Linked DNA regions of Vreelandella piezotolerans. The protein of the gene in region 1 interacts with the protein of each later gene in a pairwise test. Links are inferred from orthologs where the notes say so. Each region holds a gene or a part of one and is shown on either strand. Other genes may lie near its edges.

Evidence for each region.
Region 2: the proteins of ung (region 1) and ndk interact in binary tests that used the Escherichia coli proteins (3 or more experiments, as listed by UniProt). The link is inferred for Vreelandella piezotolerans from one-to-one orthologs.

The regions. Positions count from the first base shown.
Region 1 is NZ_CP048602.1:1,697,802-1,709,854, reverse strand. Bases 3,955-6,807 are described here. They hold ung (uracil-DNA glycosylase), read right to left. Parts: upstream 5,797-6,807; coding sequence 5,113-5,796; downstream 3,955-5,112. Other genes in these bases: GYM47_RS07815 (adenine phosphoribosyltransferase), read right to left, coding at 6,284-6,807; gpt (xanthine phosphoribosyltransferase), read right to left, coding at 5,798-6,277; upp (uracil phosphoribosyltransferase), read right to left, coding at 4,383-5,012; GYM47_RS07835 (uracil-xanthine permease family protein), read right to left, coding at 3,955-4,245. In the rest of the region: GYM47_RS07855 (ribonuclease J), read left to right, coding at 1-1,149; molybdopterin synthase catalytic subunit MoaE, read right to left, coding at 1,153-1,629; cyclic pyranopterin monophosphate synthase MoaC, read right to left, coding at 1,633-2,427; mobB (molybdopterin-guanine dinucleotide biosynthesis protein B), read right to left, coding at 2,445-2,993; more of GYM47_RS07835, read right to left, coding at 3,016-3,954; more of GYM47_RS07815, read right to left, coding at 6,808-6,829; GYM47_RS07810 (NCS2 family permease), read right to left, coding at 6,864-8,162; GYM47_RS07805 (riboflavin synthase subunit alpha), read right to left, coding at 8,367-8,996; GYM47_RS07800 (methionine ABC transporter ATP-binding protein), read left to right, coding at 9,457-10,500; GYM47_RS07795 (methionine ABC transporter permease), read left to right, coding at 10,481-11,134; GYM47_RS07790 (MetQ/NlpA family ABC transporter substrate-binding protein), read left to right, coding at 11,248-12,042. UniProt on the Escherichia coli protein: Excises uracil residues from the DNA which can arise as a result of misincorporation of dUMP residues by DNA polymerase or due to deamination of cytosine.
Region 2 is NZ_CP048602.1:687,057-693,842, forward strand. Bases 4,045-6,786 are described here. They hold ndk (nucleoside-diphosphate kinase), read right to left. Parts: upstream 5,758-6,786; coding sequence 5,332-5,757; downstream 4,045-5,331. Other genes in these bases: rlmN (dual-specificity RNA methyltransferase RlmN), read right to left, coding at 4,065-5,249; GYM47_RS03220 (HesB/IscA family protein), read right to left, coding at 5,935-6,261; GYM47_RS03225 (aminotransferase class V-fold PLP-dependent enzyme), read right to left, coding at 6,305-6,786. Also shown: hisS (histidine--tRNA ligase), read right to left, coding at 1-988; ispG (flavodoxin-dependent (E)-4-hydroxy-3-methylbut-2-enyl-diphosphate synthase), read right to left, coding at 1,058-2,173; GYM47_RS03200 (RodZ domain-containing protein), read right to left, coding at 2,182-3,174; type IV pilus biogenesis/stability protein PilW, read right to left, coding at 3,215-3,949. UniProt on the Escherichia coli protein: Major role in the synthesis of nucleoside triphosphates other than ATP. The ATP gamma phosphate is transferred to the NDP beta phosphate via a ping-pong mechanism, using a phosphorylated active-site intermediate.

The DNA.
Region 1 (12,053 bases):
TCACCGGTCAATGCGGCTCAATTCAGAGCACTGGCACCGGTCGATTTGCTGGTAGGGGATTCAACCAACGCGCCCATGCCGGGACAGTCCGCCAGCGAAGGGGACGTTGCCAAGGCGTTGGCGAACACGCTGAGCGCTTGCACAGGCAGGGTGGTCGTGTCTTGCTTTGCCAGCAACCTAGCGCGGGTATTGGCCATTGGTTTGGCAGCCCAGGCGAGTGGACGCCGGGTTAGCCTGATGGGCCGCTCGATGGAGCGGATGGTGAGTGTGGCCAGAGGCCTGGGCTATTTGGACGACTTCCCGCCCCTGGTGCCCGCCCATGACCTGGGCTACCTCCCCCCTGAAGAGGTCGTGATCATTGCCACCGGTAGCCAGGGCGAGCCTCGCGCCGCCTTGCAACGATTGGCCCAGCGTCGCCACCCCTTTGTCGATTTAGAACCGGGCGATAGCGTGATTTTTTCTGCCAAAGCCATTCCAGGCAATGAGCGCCCCATCGAGCAGCTTAAAAAGCGTTTGTTGCAACTCGATGTCACGCTGTTCGATGAAACGAACCATCCCGAGCTTCACGCTACCGGACACCCTGCCCAGGAAGAGCTTAGAAAGCTCTATCAGTGGGTCAGACCCAAAATGCTGCTACCGGTGCATGGCGAGGCTCGCCATCAAGCGGCGCATCAAGCGCTTGCCGAAGAGCTGGGCATTCAAGCACCGCTGACGCCTGTGAATGGCGACATGCTAGTGCTCGACCAGCAAGGGTTACGCTGCGAGACGCGCTATCCTCAGCCTCCCTGCATCGTCAATCAAAATAGCGTAGTCGCTCATCCTGGCTTGGATACGGGCCACTCCTCGGCACGTCGCGGCAGCCTTTTTTTGGCTTTGCCGGTAGCGGCCACCGAGACGGGCTGGTGCCGCATTGGACGCTTGATGCTGGATGCTAGCGGGGCCAGCCCCATGGATGAAGACAGCTTTAGCGAGTGGCTGGACGAGCAGCTCGATGAGATCACCGCAGATACGCTAGCCGATTTACGCCATGCGCTACAGCCTCGGTTGGTACACTGGTTGGCGAATCACTTGCAGCATATGCCCGAGGTGCACCTGCAGATCATGGCCGCCGAGATGCCAACCATCGAGGAATTGAACGACGAGCCTTGAGCACTACCACCGAGCAGCGTCTTGCTGATCGGTGTCGCGCTCTTTCACCCAGTATGCTCCCTGTCTAGAGTGCTCTTTTTTCCAGAAAGGTGCCTGGGTCTTCAAGTAGTCCATGATGAAATCGCAGGCCTCGAAGGCATCTCGGCGGTGTGCACTGGCAACCAGCACCCTGACAATGGGGTCCCCCGGCAACAAATCTCCCACGCGATGAATGACCCTCACCGCTTGCAATGACCACCGCTGACACGCTTGCTCTGCAATACGTGCCAAGGTGCGCTCGGTCATGCCTGGGTAGTGTTCCAGGGTCAAACCGATGACGTCGGGCGTTTCGTTGAAATCTCGCACCAGCCCCGTAAAGGTGACGATCGCGCCAATGTCGGTACGCTGGCGCAACGCGCTTTCATAACCGTAGGCCATGGAGAACGGAGCAGACTGCACGACTACCCCTATGTCGGGTGCTTTCTGTTCGTTAACGGACACGGCTCAGCCTCCGGTCACCGGGGGGAAAAAGGCCACTTCGTCTTCATCGGTAATGCGTGCGCTGTCGTTGGCCATCACCTGGTTAATCGCGCACAGCGTTCGACGGTCTGCCAGCACTGAGAAGCGCGCATCTTGAGCTTTGAGCGCGGCTTTTAGCCCAGCCACATCACGGCTTGGCAATTTGTCCAACCCAATGGCCAAATCACTCTCTCCAACGCGCTCGCGCAGCTCGGCCAAAAACTTGACCCGCACACAGGGTGAGACACAGCGCTCGCCGAGGCTCACCTCGCCCGCAGCACCTTCACCAGTGACGATGGGCGCCGCCATTTCACGGCGATAATCGCCGCGCTGTCCGCCCTGCTTGCTATCCAGGTGTACCGCTTCGATACGCATTGCCTTGTCGACCGCTTTACACATATCGTAAAGCGTCAGACAGGCGACCGATACGGCGGTCAGCGCCTCCATCTCGACCCCGGTACGGCCATTCAAACGGCACATGGCGGTCACACTCACCCACCCCTGATCGTGATCGATATCGAACTCTACCGCGACTTTAGAAAGTGCCAGCGAGTGGCACAGAGGAATGAGCTCGTGGGTGCGTTTAGCCGCTTGGATCCCTGCAATACGCGCCGTGGCCAGCACATCGCCTTTGGGCAACGCGCCGTCGCTCAGCAACTTCAAGGTAGCAGGCTGCATGACGATACGCCCCGAGGCGACGGCCTCTCGACGTGTCTCTTGCTTATCGCCGACGTCGACCATATTGGCTTCGCCGTGCGCGTTCAGGTGGGTTAACTGCATGGTGTCACCTTTTATCATCAAGCCAAGTTGCGCCGCTGTTGGTCGGCCCAGTCACTGACCCAGCGGGCGATCGCGTCACAGCGATTCAAATCCAAACGCGTGACCGAAGACGCAAGCTTCACAGGAGGCTCGCCGGTCAACGCAGCGGCCTGCACCCAAGGGTCGGAAAGAATCGCCGGGTCTCCAATTCCCTCTCGATAGAGCGCCAACTTCGGTATCGGCCAAGCTTTGAAGCCTTCCACAATCACCAAATCAGGCGAATGGGGAGCCATTAATGCCAGCAAATGGGCCAAGTCGGGCTCCTCTTGCCCCGGCGTCTCTTGCATCAGCGCATAGCGATGGCGCGACGCAATCAACATGGGCGCTGCCCCCGAGCTGCGTAACCTGTAGCTGTCCTTACCCGGCTGGTCCACGTCGAAATGATGGTGCGCATGTTTGATAACCGCCACCGACACTCCCATGCCGCGCAGAAGCGGCAACAATTTCTCTAACAGCGTGGTTTTACCGGTACCACTCCAGGCAGCCACCCCCAGAACCGGAAACGGGCAGCGTAGCGCCTCACTCATAACGCATCCTGTCTGTCACGACTCACTCACCCTCTTTTTCTGCTGGTAGCAACCAGTTTAACGCAATGCCGACCAGAGCGGCCAAACTTACGCCCTGTAGCGTGAACTGCCCGCCACCAAATTGCATACCGCCGATGCCAAACACCAAGATCAGCGACACCACCACCAAGTTACGCGCCGCCGTCAACGACTGCCCTGCCCGCACGAGAGTATTCATACCGACCACGGCAATCGAGCCAAACAGAAGCGTCATGATGCCCCCCATGACTGGCCCAGGGATGGTTTGCAATAGCGCACCAAGCTTGCCGACAAAGGCCAAAACGATAGCGATGACCGCCGCCACCACCATGTACATCGGATTGAAGGCCTTGGTCAGCGTCACGGCACCGGTGACTTCTGAGTAAGTCGTGTTAGGCGGCCCACCAAACAGCGCAGCGACGGTGGTGGCCAAACCATCGCCCAGTAGCGTGCGATGCAAGCCAGGCTTTTCCAGATAGTTGGTACGCGTGACCGAACCAATCGCCACCATGTCACCAATATGCTCGACGGCAGGCGCAATCGCGACCGGAATCATGAACAGGATGGCCGCCCAATGGAAACTAGGCGCCGTAAAGTTGGGTAACGACAGCCAAGCCGCATCGCGCACCGGCGTAAAGTCAACCACTCCCATGATGAGCGCCAGCGCGTAGCCCGTTGCAATACCGCCCATGATGGGCACCAAACGCAACAGGCCGCGGCCAAATACTGCGAGCACCAGGGTCACCAACAGACTTGCCATGGAAAGAAATATCGCTTGGCCGTAGCCAATGGAGTCGCTGGTCTCGCCGGTTGCCATGCTGACGGCGACCGGGGCGAGCGCCAAACCAATCACCATGATGACGGGACCGACCACCACGGCGGGCAACAGCCGGTGCAGCCAAGCCGTCCCTTTCAGCCGTACCGCCTGAGAAATCACCACGTACACCAACCCGGCCGCCATCAACCCACCCAGCGTCGCCGACACGCCGAAGCTGGCGACAGAGCCCTGAATGGGCGCGATGAAGGCAAACGAGGAGGCCAGAAATACCGGCACGCTCTGCTTGGTGACGCCATGAAAGACCAGCGTACCGAGTCCGGCTGTAAACAGCGCCACGCTGGGATCTAACCCAGTCAATAGCGGAACCAGTACCAATGCACCAAAGGCCACGAACAGCATCTGCGCGCCGGTCAGTAACATTTTTGGCCAAGACTCTTGTCTCGCACTCGTTATCATCACACCACTCCTAGGGTCTGTTATTAGGTTTTGTACGAAATGGCGGCTAGCGCAGATAGTGTTCGTACATAGCCAAGTCACGGAGGCAAAAAAATGCCCCTAACGCAAAGCGTAAGGGGCGTTTTGAGACGGAGCGCTCAGCGCGTTCCGAAAATTTTGTCGCCGGCATCTCCCAAGCCGGGGACGATGTAGCCATTCTCATCGAGTCGGTCATCCACCGAGGCAGTGTAAATTTCTACATCGGGATACGCATCTTGCACCCGTTTAATCCCTTCAGGGGCAGCCACCAATACGATGACTTTCATGTGTTCACAGCCACGCTCACGCAGCATGTCCAACGTAGCCACCATCGAACCACCGGTTGCCAGCATCGGGTCGATCACAATCGCCATACGCTCTTCGATGTCGTTGGCGAATTTTGCAAAATACGGCACCGGCTGCAGCGTCTCTTCATCGCGATACAGGCCAACGACACTGACCCGCGCGCTAGGAATAAGGTCTGTCACGCCTTCCAACATACCTAAGCCCGCCCGCAGAATCGGAACGATGGTCACCTTTTTGCCTTTCAAGCGACGTGTCGCTATAGGCTCACCGTTCCAGCCTTGAATCTCATGATCTTCGAGCTCCAGACCCTTGGTCGCTTCGTAGGTCAGGAGTTTAGCCACTTCACCTGCCAGTTCACGAAAGCTTTTAGTGCTCAAATCAGCTTCGCGCATTAGTCCCAGCTTATGTTGAACAAGCGGATGGTTAATGGCGTAGACACTCATGGGACTTCCTCACTGCAGGGGATTCAAGATGGCAGCCTGCTGAGCCACCATCGACATGCTTACAAATTGCGCGACATTCTACCCGCAACTGACCATGAGGTTAAGGGGTTTCCGGTAATTGCCAATCAATGGGCGAGCGCCCCTGCGCTTCCAAGAACTGGTTAGCTTTGGAAAAATGACGATTGCCAAAAAAGCCACGGTGCGCCGACAGTGGGGAAGGATGCGGTGATTCCAGCACCAAATGGCGAGAGGTATCGATCAGCGCCTTTTTCTGCCGCGCGTGACTCCCCCAAAGAAGAAATACGCTGGGCTCGGCATGACGACTGACGGTCTCAATAGCTTGATCGGTGAAGAGCTCCCAGCCTTTACCACGATGCGACGCGGCATTGCCCTGCTCGACCGTCAGCGCCGTGTTCAATAGCAATACCCCCTGCTTGGCCCACGCCTCCAAAAAACCGTGCTGCACCGGCGTAAAGCCAACGTCACTCGCCAACTCCTTGTAGATGTTGACAAGCGATGGGGGCACCGGGACACCCGGCTGCACCGAAAAGCAAAGCCCGTGCGCTTGATTAGGCCCGTGGTAAGGGTCTTGACCCAAAATCACAACCTTTACCGACGCGAGAGGCGTTAATTCAAAGGCACGAAACCAATTCGACGAATGCGGATAGATAACTTTCTTGGCCGCCTTTTCGTCGGCCAAAAACGCCTTCAAAGCGGACATGTATTCCGCCTGAAACTCCTGCCCTAGCCAATGGCTCCAATCATCGGGTAACGGGTTAGCCATATCACTTCTTCATTTGATCGGCGAGTGGCTCGACGTAGGCAATGCCCATATCCCAAGGGAATTGGATCCAGCACTGTTGAGCCACTTCTGTCAGATATTGATCCACCAAAGGGCGTCCCTCTGGTTTGGCGTAAATCGTGACAAAATGTGCTTTAGGCAACATTTCACGCACGGCACGGGCCGTTTTACCGGTATCGACGAGATCGTCGACCAACAGCCAGCCATCGCCATCATGGTCGACCCCTTTCATGATATCCAACCCGCCCTGCTCCATGTGATCGTAGCTCTTGATGCACACGGTATCGATCAGGCGAATGTTCAGCTCGCGGGCAATCAGCGCCGCCGGAATCAAGCCGCCACGGGTAATCGCTACGATGCCTTTGAAGTCTCGCTCGATGAGCAGATGGCAGAGCTGGCGCACGTCGCGATGAATTTGGTCCCAAGAGACGGTGAAGTGTTGATGATAGCGTTCGCTGCTCATGGGACGTTACTCGTCTTCGTTGAAGGAACAGACCGCGAAGACGCTGTAGCCCGCATCGCGAATCTTCTGAGAACCACCCAATTCGGGTAGATCGATAATCGTTGCCGTCTCCACGACGTGGCCACCGCAGCGCTGAATCAAGTTAGCCGCTGCCAGCATCGTTCCCCCCGTCGCGATCAGATCATCCATGAGCAAAATCCGATCCCCTTCCTGAAACGCATCGGCATGGAGCTCGACTTCCGAATGGCCATACTCCAGCGTGTAGGTTTCACTAATGGTTTTGAACGGCAGTTTGCCCTTCTTACGCACGGGAACGAAGCTGCAGCCCAGCTCGTACGCCAGCGGTGCACCAATAATGAAGCCACGGGCGTCGATGGCCGCGATGGCATCCAGATTCATTTCCTGGTAGCGGTGCACGAAACTGTCGATCAGCTTACGAAAAGCAGCGCTGTTTTGCAGCAAGGGGGTAATATCACGAAAATTCACCCCCTGCTCTGGCCAGTCAGGAACCGTGCGAATAACGGACTTAATGTAATCGCCGTAGATGCTCATCGCGTCTCTCATTGATTAGTCGAAGATTGGGCAGTTAGCCCATGAATAGAAACTTTGCTGCAAATAGCAGCGCTAACACCACCACCGCCGGGTTGAGATCCGCGAAGCGGCCCGACAGCGTTTTGATCGCCACGTAGCTGATGAAACCCAGGGCAATACCTTCCGCAATGGAGAAGGTCAGCGGCATGGCAATCGCCGCGATCAGGACCGGGGCCGCGTCGGTGGGATCTTCCCAATTCGCATGCGCCAAGCTTCCCGCCATCAGCACAGCGACATAAAGAAGCGCACCGGCTGTCGCATAGGCGGGGATAGAGCCAGCCAGCGGCGCGAAAAACAGGCTGATCAAAAACAGTAGGCCGACCACGACCGCCGTCAACCCAGTACGCCCACCGGAGACGATGCCCGCCGTGGATTCGATGTAGCTGGTGGTGGTGGAGGTACCCAGCGCGGCACCGGCCATCGACGCAGTACTATCGGCCATCATGGCACGCCCGATACGTGGCAGCTTACCGTTTTCATCCAGTAGCTTGCCACGGTGAGCAACCCCCACCAGCGTGCCGGACGTATCGAACAAATCGACGAATAGGAACGCAAAAATGACGCTGAGCATGGCGACATCCAGCGCTCCCATCAGGTCCATGGCCATGAACGTCGGCGCAATGGAAGGCGGCATGGACATGATGCCACCATACTGGTTATGCCCCAGCACCATGGCCAGCACGGTCACCCCGATGATCCCGATCATGACCGCGCCCGTGACGCGCAAATAGGCCAAGGCAGTAATCACGAAAAAGCCCAGCAAGGCATACAGCGGCGCTGGCTCTGACAAGTCGCCGAGCGACACGAACGTAGCCGGATTAGCGACCACGATACCCGCATTCTTGAGGGCAATCATCGCAAGGAACAGACCGATACCGGCGGCAATCCCCAGGCGCAACGAGAGCGGAATGGAGTTGATGATCCACTCGCGAATTTTGAAAATACTCAGCAGGAAGAACGTCAAACCCGAGAAGAAGACGGCCCCTAGCGCCGCTTCCCAGGTATACCCCATGCCCAGCACCACACCGTAGGTGAAGAAGGCGTTCAACCCCATGCCCGGCGCTTGAGCAATGGGGTAGTTAGCCCACAGGCCCATCACGAAACAGCCGATGGCCGCCGCTAGACAGGTTGCTACAAAGACAGCGCCGTAATCCATCCCCGCTTCCGACAGAATGCTCGGGTTGACGAAAATGATGTAGGCCATGGTTAAGAACGTCGTGACCCCTGCGATCACTTCCGTCTTGAGGTTGGTCTTCTGCTCTGTGAGCTTGAAGTAGTTGTCCAGAAGTTTCATGTAGTTTTTATCCTTCGCGCTTACGCCGAATGCGTCCCTTGGTGCGAGAAAAGCCGCACATACTACCGAAAGGCACCGCGTGATGCGAGTGCCGTACATGCAGCCGTTGATCGAGGGCACGTTCCCTCACTTACTGTTTAGCAAACTTTAGGCCATCAGCTAACCGATCGGTCAACAAAAGCCCAAAGCAATACCCTCAAATTGCTAAAAGGACCGGCTCGCCAATACCCGCTCCACCGTTTCCACGATGACCTGTGTTTGCGGATCGATCTCGATATTGACCCAATCGCCCATCGAGCGGCTGCCCAATACCGTACGGGATAGTGTCTCGGGGATCAGATTAACACTGAACTCGACCCCCGCCCCATCCGCCGATGGCCGCACGGCACCCACGGTGAGGCTGATGCCGTCAACGCCAATGTAGCCTTTCTCAAAAACGAATTTAGCGGCCTTTTCCGGTAGTGCGAACCAGATACGGCGATTATTGGGCGCCTCTTCGATGGCGACGATCTGCGCCATACAAATGATGTGACCGGACATAGAGTGACCGCCAATCTCATCACCGAAGCGGGCCGCACGCTCTATGTTGACGCATTGCCCCGGGGTAATTGCACCAAGATTGGTCAGTCGCAGCGTTTCTCGCATCAGGTCGAAACTGACACGCTCGCCCTCGATGGCCGTCACCGTCAGGCACACACCGTTATGCGCGACGGACGCGCCAATTTCCAAACCGCTCCTAAGCTCTTCTGACAAGGCAACCACATGGGTGCGGAACTCCTCTAGCTCGCGCACTTCGACAATCTCAGCAGTACCTTGAACGATACCCGTGAACATGATCCCTTCCTTTCTTTACAGGTGAGCAGGGTGGCATAGGCCATAAAAACTTGCGTAAGCTTACTACTAATGACCCAACCTTGTGCAGCCAGGCAGCACCCACGCTTGATCGATCATGTTTTTTTGCTGCTAACACCCCGCCATACCTTTACTCAACAGCAATAAAAACCCAAAAAAACAACCAAAAAAAGAAAATAGATCTGTTTAAAAACTTAAAAACATGAAATAGAACGCTTTCCGTTGACAACGCCCCCATCGCTCTTTAGACTTTCGCCGCAAATGTAATGACGCCGATTTGTACCCAGATTGCGGGCGTCCACCTGGCCTTTGGCGGGGTGAAGTGCAGCTAAAAGGGTGTGTCCAGCGTTGATGGCCACCCGCAAGGGTGGCCTTTTTTTGTTCCCCGCCCTACGCTTGCCCCCTCGCACTCCGTCTTCGGCCTACCATTAAGGCAGACGCTATGATTGAACTTAGCAACGTTAGTAAAACTTATGGCAGCGGCGATGGTGCCGTGCATGCCCTTCAAAACGTCGATTTAACGATCCCCAAAGGCACGATTCACGGTGTCATTGGCCTTTCCGGCGCTGGCAAATCCACCCTCATCCGCTGCGTCAATCTACTCGAGCGCCCCACGAGCGGCAGCGTGGTCGTGGATGGGCAAGAGATGACCGGGCTGAGCCGCAGCGAACTGAATCATGCTCGTCATCGTATCGGCATGATTTTTCAACACTTCAACCTACTCACCACACGCACCGTTTTTGATAATGTCGCCCTCCCCTTGGAACTGATGGGTGAAAAGCGCAGCGCGATCAAAAACCGCGTTCTTCCGCTGCTCGAGATGGTAGGCCTTGCCGATAAAGCGAAGCAGTACCCCGCCCAGCTCTCCGGCGGCCAGAAACAGCGTGTTGCCATTGCCCGCGCCCTTGCCAGCAAACCGCATGTGCTGCTGTGCGATGAAGCGACCTCGGCGCTGGACCCACAGACCACTAGCTCGATTCTCGAGCTGCTGCGCGACATCAATCACCAACTGGGCATCACCATCCTGCTCATTACCCACGAAATGGAAGTGGTGAAATCGATCTGCCACCGGGTCAGCCTGATCTCTGATGGCAAGCTGGTAGAGGACGCGGAAGTGGGCGACTTCTTTACCGCGCCTGCAACGCAGCTTGGTCGCGACTTTTTGAACGACTTCTTACAACTCAGCCCCCCGAAAGAGCTACTGGAGCGCCTGGAAGAGCGCCCTAATGAACACACGCACCCGGTGGTGCGGCTAACGTTCTCGGGTGACGCCGTTTCAACACCGCTCATTTCTCGTCTGGCGCGGGAGTGCAGCGTGGACGTCAGCATCCTGCAGGCCAAAGTCGAGTCCATACAAGACCGCACGCTGGGCCTAATGATTGCCGAGCTACTGGGCAGCCATGAGCAAACCCAACAAGCCATGTCCTATTTAGAAGCGCATCAACTACAGGTGGAGGTACTTGGTCATGTCCAGCGCAATGTTTGATCTCATTTTACAGGCCACGCTGGATACCCTTTACATGGTGGCCGTATCGGGTGTGATTGCCACCCTATTGGGCCTGCCGCTGGGCGTCATGCTTTACGTGACCCGCCCGCGGCAAATCATGGCGATGCCCATTCTCAACCAGGCACTGGGCATCATCACCAACATCGGGCGTTCGATTCCGTTCATCATTTTGATGGTCGCCATCATTCCCTTCACTCGCATGTTGGTGGGCACTTCCATCGGCATCAATGCCGCGTCGGTACCGCTGACGATTGCCGCTATTCCCTTCGTGGCCCGCCTTATCGAGGGCGCGCTGAATGAGATCTCTCCGGGACTGATCGAGTCTGCGCAAGCCATGGGGGCAACACCTTGGCAAATCATTACCAAGGTACTGATTCCCGAAGCGCGCGGCGGCATCATCACGGGCCTCACCATCACGCTGGTCACCTTAGTGAGTTACTCGGCCATGGCGGGCGCCGTGGGCGGCGGCGGACTAGGCGACCTAGGCATTCGCTACGGCTACAACCGCTTCAACCCCACGATCATGCTGATCACCGTGGTGATCCTAGTCGTACTGGTACAAGGGTTTCAAAGCCTGGGCGACTACTTGGTGCGCAAAAGCGACCGTAAATAGTCATAGCCAGCCTCTTTCATTGGCATAGCTAAATATAACAAAAACGCATTAGACTTGCGTTTCTTATTCCCGCATCATTGCAACACGATGCACAACGACACTGGAGTAATGCCATGCAAAAAGTCATTATCGGCAGCCTGACCGCACTGGCTCTGGCCATCAACGTGGCCAATGCGGAAACCCGTACCATCAAAATGGGCACCGTCGCCGGCCCCGAAACCGAAGTCATGGAAGTGGCCGCGCGCATTGCCAAAGAAGAGTACGACCTGAACGTCGAAATCATCGAGTTCACCGACTACGTCACACCGAACGCGGCGCTGGCCGATGGCAGCCTGGATGCCAACGCCTACCAGCACGAGCCCTACATGCAGGCGATGGTCAATGACCGTGGCTACGATTTTGCCATTGCTGGTTACACCTTCGTGTACCCCATCGGCGCGTATTCTGAAAAGTACGACAGCATCGATGAGCTGCCGGACGGTGCCCAAATCGCGCTACCCAACGACCCTTCCAACGAAGGGCGTGCGCTCATTTTGATGCATAACGAAGGTTTGATCACGCTCAACGATCCGACCTTCCTGGAAGCCACGCCGATCGATATCGCAGAAAATCCGCGCGGCTTCCGCTTCCGTGAAATCGAAGCAGCGCAGTTGCCCCGTGTCCTGCCGGATGTCGACATGGCTTTCATCAACAACACCTTCGCCCAGCCGGCTGGCCTGAGCCTGGACGATGCGCTGATCAAGGAAGGCCCTGAGTCTCCCTACGTCAACCTGATTGCGGTTCGCGGTGGCGATGAAGATCGCGAAGAAATTCGCCAGTTGGTCGACGCCTATCAGCGTGAGGAAGTGATCGAGAAAGCCGACGAGCTGTTCAAAGGTGCGGCGGTACCAGGCTGGACTGACGAGTAACTCTCACCCGT
Region 2 (6,786 bases), 1.0 Mb from region 1 along the record:
CCTCATCGGGCACCAGGTCGAGCGTTTCCAGCAGCAGCACTAGGCGCTCGATGCCCATGGCAAAGCCCACGGCCGGCGTGGGTTTGCCACCAAGCTGCTCGACCAAGCCATCGTAGCGGCCGCCAGCGCACACGGTGCCTTGGCTGCCCAACGCGGCGGTCGTCCACTCGAACACCGTGCGGCAGTAGTAGTCCAGGCCGCGCACCAAGCGCGGGTTGACCACGTACGGTATACCGGCAGCCTCCAGCATCGCCTTGAGCTGCTCGAAATGCGTGCGGGACTCGTCGTCCAGATGGTCCATCAGCTGCGGGGCCGCATCGAGCATGTCGGCCATGTCCGGGTTTTTGGAGTCCAGAATGCGCAGCGGGTTGCTGGTCAGGCGGCGTTTGGAGTCCTCGTCGAGTATGTTTTGGTGCTGCTCGAAATAGGCCACGAGCTTATCGCGGTAGGCCGCCCGCGCCTCGGCGGAGCCTAGCGAGTTCAGCTCCAGGGTGACGTGCTCCATCAAGCCGAGCTCTTGCCATAGGCGCGCCGAGAGCAGGATGACTTCGGCATCGATGTCAGGGCCCTCGAAGCCGTATGTCTCCACGCCCACTTGGTGGAACTGTCGGTAGCGCCCTTTTTGGGGCCGCTCGTGACGAAACATCGGCCCCTGGTACCAAAGCCGCTGGGTTTGGTTATGCAGCAAGCCGTGCTCCATGGCCGCCCGTACGCAGCTGGCGGTGCCTTCGGGACGCAGTGTCAGGCTGTCACCGTTGCGGTCGTCGAAGGTGTACATCTCTTTTTCGACGATATCGGTGACTTCACCGATCGAGCGGGCAAACAGCGCCGTTTGCTCGACGATGGGTGTGCGAATTTCATCGAAACCATAGCGGTGCATCAGTTGGCGTACTTTGCCCTCAAAAAATTGCCAGCGAGGGCTATCGCTGGGCAATAGGTCGTTCATACCACGGATGGCTTGAATCTTTTTAGCGGCGGACTTGCTCAATGAAAACTCCTTATGGGGCGGCAGCGGACGAGGCGGGCGTCGACATCGCCTAGGCCTGCGACACGGGCGTTAAACGCTGCGCGCAATCATGTTCTCTTGCTGCTGCTCTTTTTGACGCACTTTATCGCGAATCAGCTTTTCCAGATCTTCGACGAGGTGGTCATTGCGCAGCTTGCTCGCCGGCTTGCCATCGATATAGACCAAATTGGCAGGCGAGCCGCCGGTGAGGCCGATATCGGTCTCCTTGGCTTCGCCAGGGCCGTTGACCACACAGCCAATCACCGAGACGTCCAGCGGTGTCATCACGTCTTCAAGCCGCTCTTCGAGCTGGTTCATGGTGCTGATGACGTCAAAGTTCTGCCGCGAGCAGCTCGGGCAAGCAATGAAGTTGATTCCCTTGGCGCGCAACTTCAGGCTCTTGAGCATGTCGAACCCGACCTTGATCTCTTCTACCGGGTCGGCGGCCAGCGAGACGCGAATCGTGTCGCCGATACCGTCCATCAGCAGCATGCCCAGGCCAATGGACGATTTCACCGTGCCCGAGCGCAGGCCGCCCGCTTCGGTAATGCCCAGGTGCAGCGGCTGCTCGATGCGGTTTGCCAGGTCGCGATAGGCGGCCACGGCCATGAACACGTCCGATGCTTTGACGCTGACTTTGAATTCTTGGAAATCGAGACGATCCAGGTGGTCGATATGGCGCATCGCCGACTCGACCAGCGCCGCAGGCGTGGGTTCGCCATACTTCTTTTGCAGGTCTTTCTCCAGCGACCCCGCGTTCACGCCGATACGGATCGGAATGCCGTGGTCTCGGGCGGCGCTCACCACCGCGCGCACGCGGTCTTCCCGGCCAATATTGCCGGGGTTGATGCGCAGACAGTCCACGCCCAGCTCGGCGACCCGTAGCGCGATCTTGTAATCGAAGTGGATATCGGCCACCAACGGCACGGCCACGCGCTGCTTGATCTTGCCGAAGGCCTCTGCGGCATCCATATCGGGCACCGAGACGCGGACGATATCCGCCCCGGCTTTTTCCAATTGCTGGATCTGTCCGACAGTGGCCTCGACGTCCAGCGTGTTGGTGTTGGTCATGCTTTGCACTGAAATCGGTGCATCACCGCCCACCGCGACGTTGCCAACGTGAATTTGGCGTGACGGGCGGCGTTTGATCGGAGAAGGGGCGTGCATAAGACGGGTCACTCTCCCAGGGTAAAGCGGGCAACGTTATTGGCACCGGCGCGCTCGGCAAGGTCGACTAACTCACCTTGGTAACGCAGCTCCACGCCAGTGGCGTTGCCAACGGTTAAACGAAAAGGCGGTTCGCCCTCAACGCTGGCGGTGGTGCCGGGGTTTTGCAGGCCGACGAACACGCGCTGGTTGTTGGCATCGAAAATCTCGGTCCAGGATTGCTCGTTGAACGTCAGTTCGAGCAGGTTAGGGTTGGCGGCGGGAGCCGCCTCGGCCACGGTTTCCTCAGGCGCGTTGGTGGCTTCGACGGCGGCCTCGGTCTCGGCCGTTTGGTCGGCAGGCGTTTCATCGCTTGCCTGTGCGGGCTCGTCATTGCTCGCCAACGGTGCGGTGGCCGCATCGCTGAGATCGCTGTCAGGCGAGGCATCGCTAGCGGTGTCGTTAGTCGGCTCTTGCGTGACGGCAGGCTCGGGCGTGATCACCGGCGTGGCGACTGGCGTGGGCTCGGGGGCTGGCTCGCTGATCGGCGCTTCGTTATCTTCCATCGTGGAAGAGGTACCAATGCTCGGCGGCTCGCTGCCGCCGCGGCTCTGCCACCAAGCGACCGTCACGGCAATCAACCCCGCAATCACCAACAGGGTGACCAATTTGAAAAGCCAGGCACCTACCTTGGAGGGGGGCTTGGTGACGGCAACTGGCGCTACTTTGCGATCGGCATCGCTGGTGCCATGGCGCGCTTGGTAAGCGTCGAGCACCATGCGGTCGTCCATGCCCAGGTATTTGGCATAGGCGCGAAGGTAGCCGCGACGATAGGCGGCGACGGGAATCTCTTCGTAGTGATCGCGCTCTAGGCCATCCACCACGGCGGGGCGCAGGTTGAGGGCGCGGGCGGCATCCGCTAACGGAACACCAAGCGATTCGCGTTGACGCGAGAGCAACTCACCAGGGGTTGCTGTGCTGGGGGCTGGAGTAACGCTATCGTGTAACTGTGTGTCGCTCATGGCTGAGCATCCTTCAATAATGTGGTGATCAGAGCGTTGATCAGCGGTTGAGCAAGCGCTGGTAGTCGGTGGCCGCGGCGTCGTCACCGCGGGCGAGGGCGACATCGATCGCCAGTTCCAGTGCTGCTGGGTCGGGGCCTGCCAGCTGCAAGTAGTTCTGCAGCGGCGCCCAGGCCTGATCATAATTGCCCTGTGAAATTTCGAGTTCGGCTAACATTAAATACCCGCGGGGGTTGCGCGGGTCGATGCTTTGCGCGCGCTGCAAACGTTCGCGCGCCTTATCCAATTCGTCGATGGCCAAATAGCACTGCCCTAAGTTGGTGAATAGCTGGGCGCGATTGGCGTACTGGGCATCTTGGGATGCCCTTTCTAACTGTTCGCAGGCTTGTGGAAACTGTTCCTGCTGGTACAAAAACGCGGCGTAGTTGTTACGTGCGCGGGTGAACGATGGCTCGGCATCTAGCGCTTGTTCGAAATAACGGTTGGCAAGCTCGCTCTCTCCCTGCTGCTGGTAGACCAGCGCAAGGGCTTGAAGTGCCTCGGGATGACGTGGGTTTAGCTCCAAAGCGCGGTCGAGGGCATTCAGGGCACGTGTCAGGTTATCACGCTCTAAGTAGGCGACGCCAAGCTGGGTATACGCCTCTACCGCAGCGGGATTGGCATCGCTGCGAACGGCCTGACCAGAGGTGGCGCAACCCGCTAGCAGCAGGCTGCCAGCAAGCACGGACAGCATGGGCATCCTGATGGAAATAATGCGCCTGCGGTGACCGATCATCTACGCCCTCTTGTGTCGGGTTGAACCATTGCCATACAGCGGGCGATTGCCAAGCGCCCGGCAAAAAACGTGTCCATCAAAGCGCTGTGTCGGTTGGAAGTCAAGACGACAGCGGTCAGTCAGCGTCGAGCTGTACAGACTGAATGTAGCGTGCGCTGCGCTTGGTACGATCCTTCACGCGGCCCACCAGCTGGCCACAGGCGGCGTCGATATCATCGCCTCGGGTGGTTCGTACGGTGGCGTTGTACTCCAAATCGTAGAGCCACTGTTGAAAGCGCATCACTTGGTTGCGTGACGGCTTCTCGTACCCTGAATGAGGGAACGGGTTGAACGGAATCAGGTTGATCTTGCACGGCAGCTCCTTGAGCAGTGCCGCGAGCTGTTCAGCGTGTTCCTGCTGATCGTTGACGTCTTTGATCAACGTGTATTCGATGGTGACCTGACGATTATCGGGGCACTTGGCCAGGTAGCGGTGGCAGGCGTCCAGCAGCGCACGTATGTTGTACTTACGGTTGATCGGCACCAGCTCGTTGCGCAGCTCATCGGTGGAGGCGTGTAGCGAGATGGCAAGGCTCACATCCAGTTCGTCGCCCAGTTTGTCCATCATCGGCACCACGCCGGAAGTGGAGAGCGTGACGCGGCGCTTGGAGAGTCCGTAACCGTTATCGTCGAGCATCAGCTTCATGGCTGGCACGACGTTATCGAAATTGAGCAGCGGTTCGCCCATGCCCATCATGACCACGTTGGTCACCGGGCGATTGGCGGTATCACGGCGTGGGCCAACGCTGCGTTGGGCGACCCACACTTGGCCGATGATCTCGGCGGCGGTCAAATTACGCTGAAAGCCCTGTTTACCGGTCGAGCAGAAGCTGCAGTCCAGTGAGCAGCCCACCTGGGAAGAGACGCATAGCGTGCGGCGCTTACCGTTTTCGGCAGGAATGAGCACCGTCTCGACGTAGCTGCCATCTTCTACCTCTAACACCCATTTACGCGTGCCGTCGCTAGACGTGCCTTCGTAGACGACGCCTGGACCGCGGATTTCGGCCACCTGGGAGAGCTTGTCGCGCAGGGCCTTCGACAGGTTGGTCATCGCCGTAAAGTCGTCGATGCCCTCCTGATGCATCCATTTCATGACCTGCGTGGCGCGAAATTTCTTTTCGCCGATCGACAAAAAGAACGCTTCCATCTGCTCGCGGGAGAGTCCCAGTAGGTTCTGGCGAGCGGGTGCTGGGTGTTCGGCCGTGGTGTTGTCCGGCGTCGTACGAGTGGCAGGCGTGTGTTGAGCTACGGTGGTGGTCATGGCGGTCAGCGTTCAGGAAGAGGCGGGGGCAAAGCCCCCGCAAAAATGGCCGGCAACGAAGGTTGAAACGGCAGCGCTTGATTTAGCGCGGGCAGATTTCGTCGTTACCGAAGAAGTAGCTAATTTCGCGCTCGGCGCTTTCCGGAGAATCAGAGCCATGGACAGCGTTGGCGTCAATTGTTTCCGCAAAGTCGGCACGGATGGTGCCTGGAGCCGCTTCTTTCGGGTTGGTGGCGCCCATCAACTCACGGTTTTTGGCAATGGCGCCTTCACCTTCCAATACCTGTACCACGACCGGACCGGAGGTCATGAAGCCGACCAGGTCTTTGAAGAAGGGGCGCTCTTTGTGCTCGGCGTAGAAGCCACCAGCCTTCTCTTCGGAGAGGTGCATCATTTTGGCGGCAACGACCTTCAGGCCGGCTTTTTCGAAGCGCGCGATGATGTCGCCAATGGCATTTTTAGCAACGGCATCGGGCTTGATGATGGAAAGAGTACGTTCAGTCGCCATGCAGAAATCTCCTCAAAAGGGATAAAGCAGAAATTGCCGCCTCGGAAAGCCGAGGCGGCGCAGGAAAAAAGGGTCGGCCAATGCCGCCTACTTCACCGGCTGCCGAGTGGCCGCGATTATAGCGCCTCCCGGTGGGGATGAATACCGGTGATATACGCTAGGTCTTTAACGTGCGGCTTAGACCGTGAAGCTTTCACCGCAGCCGCACTGATCTTTGACATTGGGGTTGTTGAAGCGGAAAAAGCGGTTCAAGCCTTCGTTGACGTAGTCCACTTCGCTGCCGTCGAGCATTTCGAGCGCCTCGGGAGCGACATACACGCTGGCACCATGTGCCTCGAACCGAACGTCATCTGCTTGGGCTTCATCGGCAAAATCAAGTACGTAGCTGTAGCCAGAGCAGCCGCTGGGTTTGACCGATACGCGAAGGCCCAAGCCTTGGCCTCGCTCGTCCAGCACTCGGTGAATCTGTTCTGCCGCTGCGGGCGTAATGTTCAGTGTTGCCATGGAGCGTTCTCCTTTGAGAAATCGTTAGCCGTGCGTCAGCCGTCTAGCGCGCGTTGGCACGTAAGCCGCTCACCGCGTGGCGCAGTAGGGTGGCGGCGTGATCGATCTCGGCCTCTTGGGTAAAGCGCCCAATACTGAGTCGTAGCGACGACAGTGCCAGCCGACGGGGCGTACCAATACCCAACAGGACGTAAGAGGGATCGACGCTGGCCGAGTTGCAGGCCGAGCCGGTGGATACCGCTACGTCTCGCAGCGCCATCAACAGGGCCTCGCCATCCACGCCCTCGAAGGCCAGGTTGAGTATGTTAGGGACGACGTGTTCCAGCGGTGAGTTGGAAACGACGCCCTCTAGGTCGGCCAAGCCGCTCAACAAACGCTCGCGTAACGCCGCAATGCGCGTTTGGTCCTCGCCCTGTTGCTGCTGCATGATGGCAAAGGCTTCCCCCATCCCGGCGATCTGATGGGTGGGCAGCGTGCCGGAACGCATGCCGCGCTCATGCCCGCCGCCATGAATCAGGGCTTCGA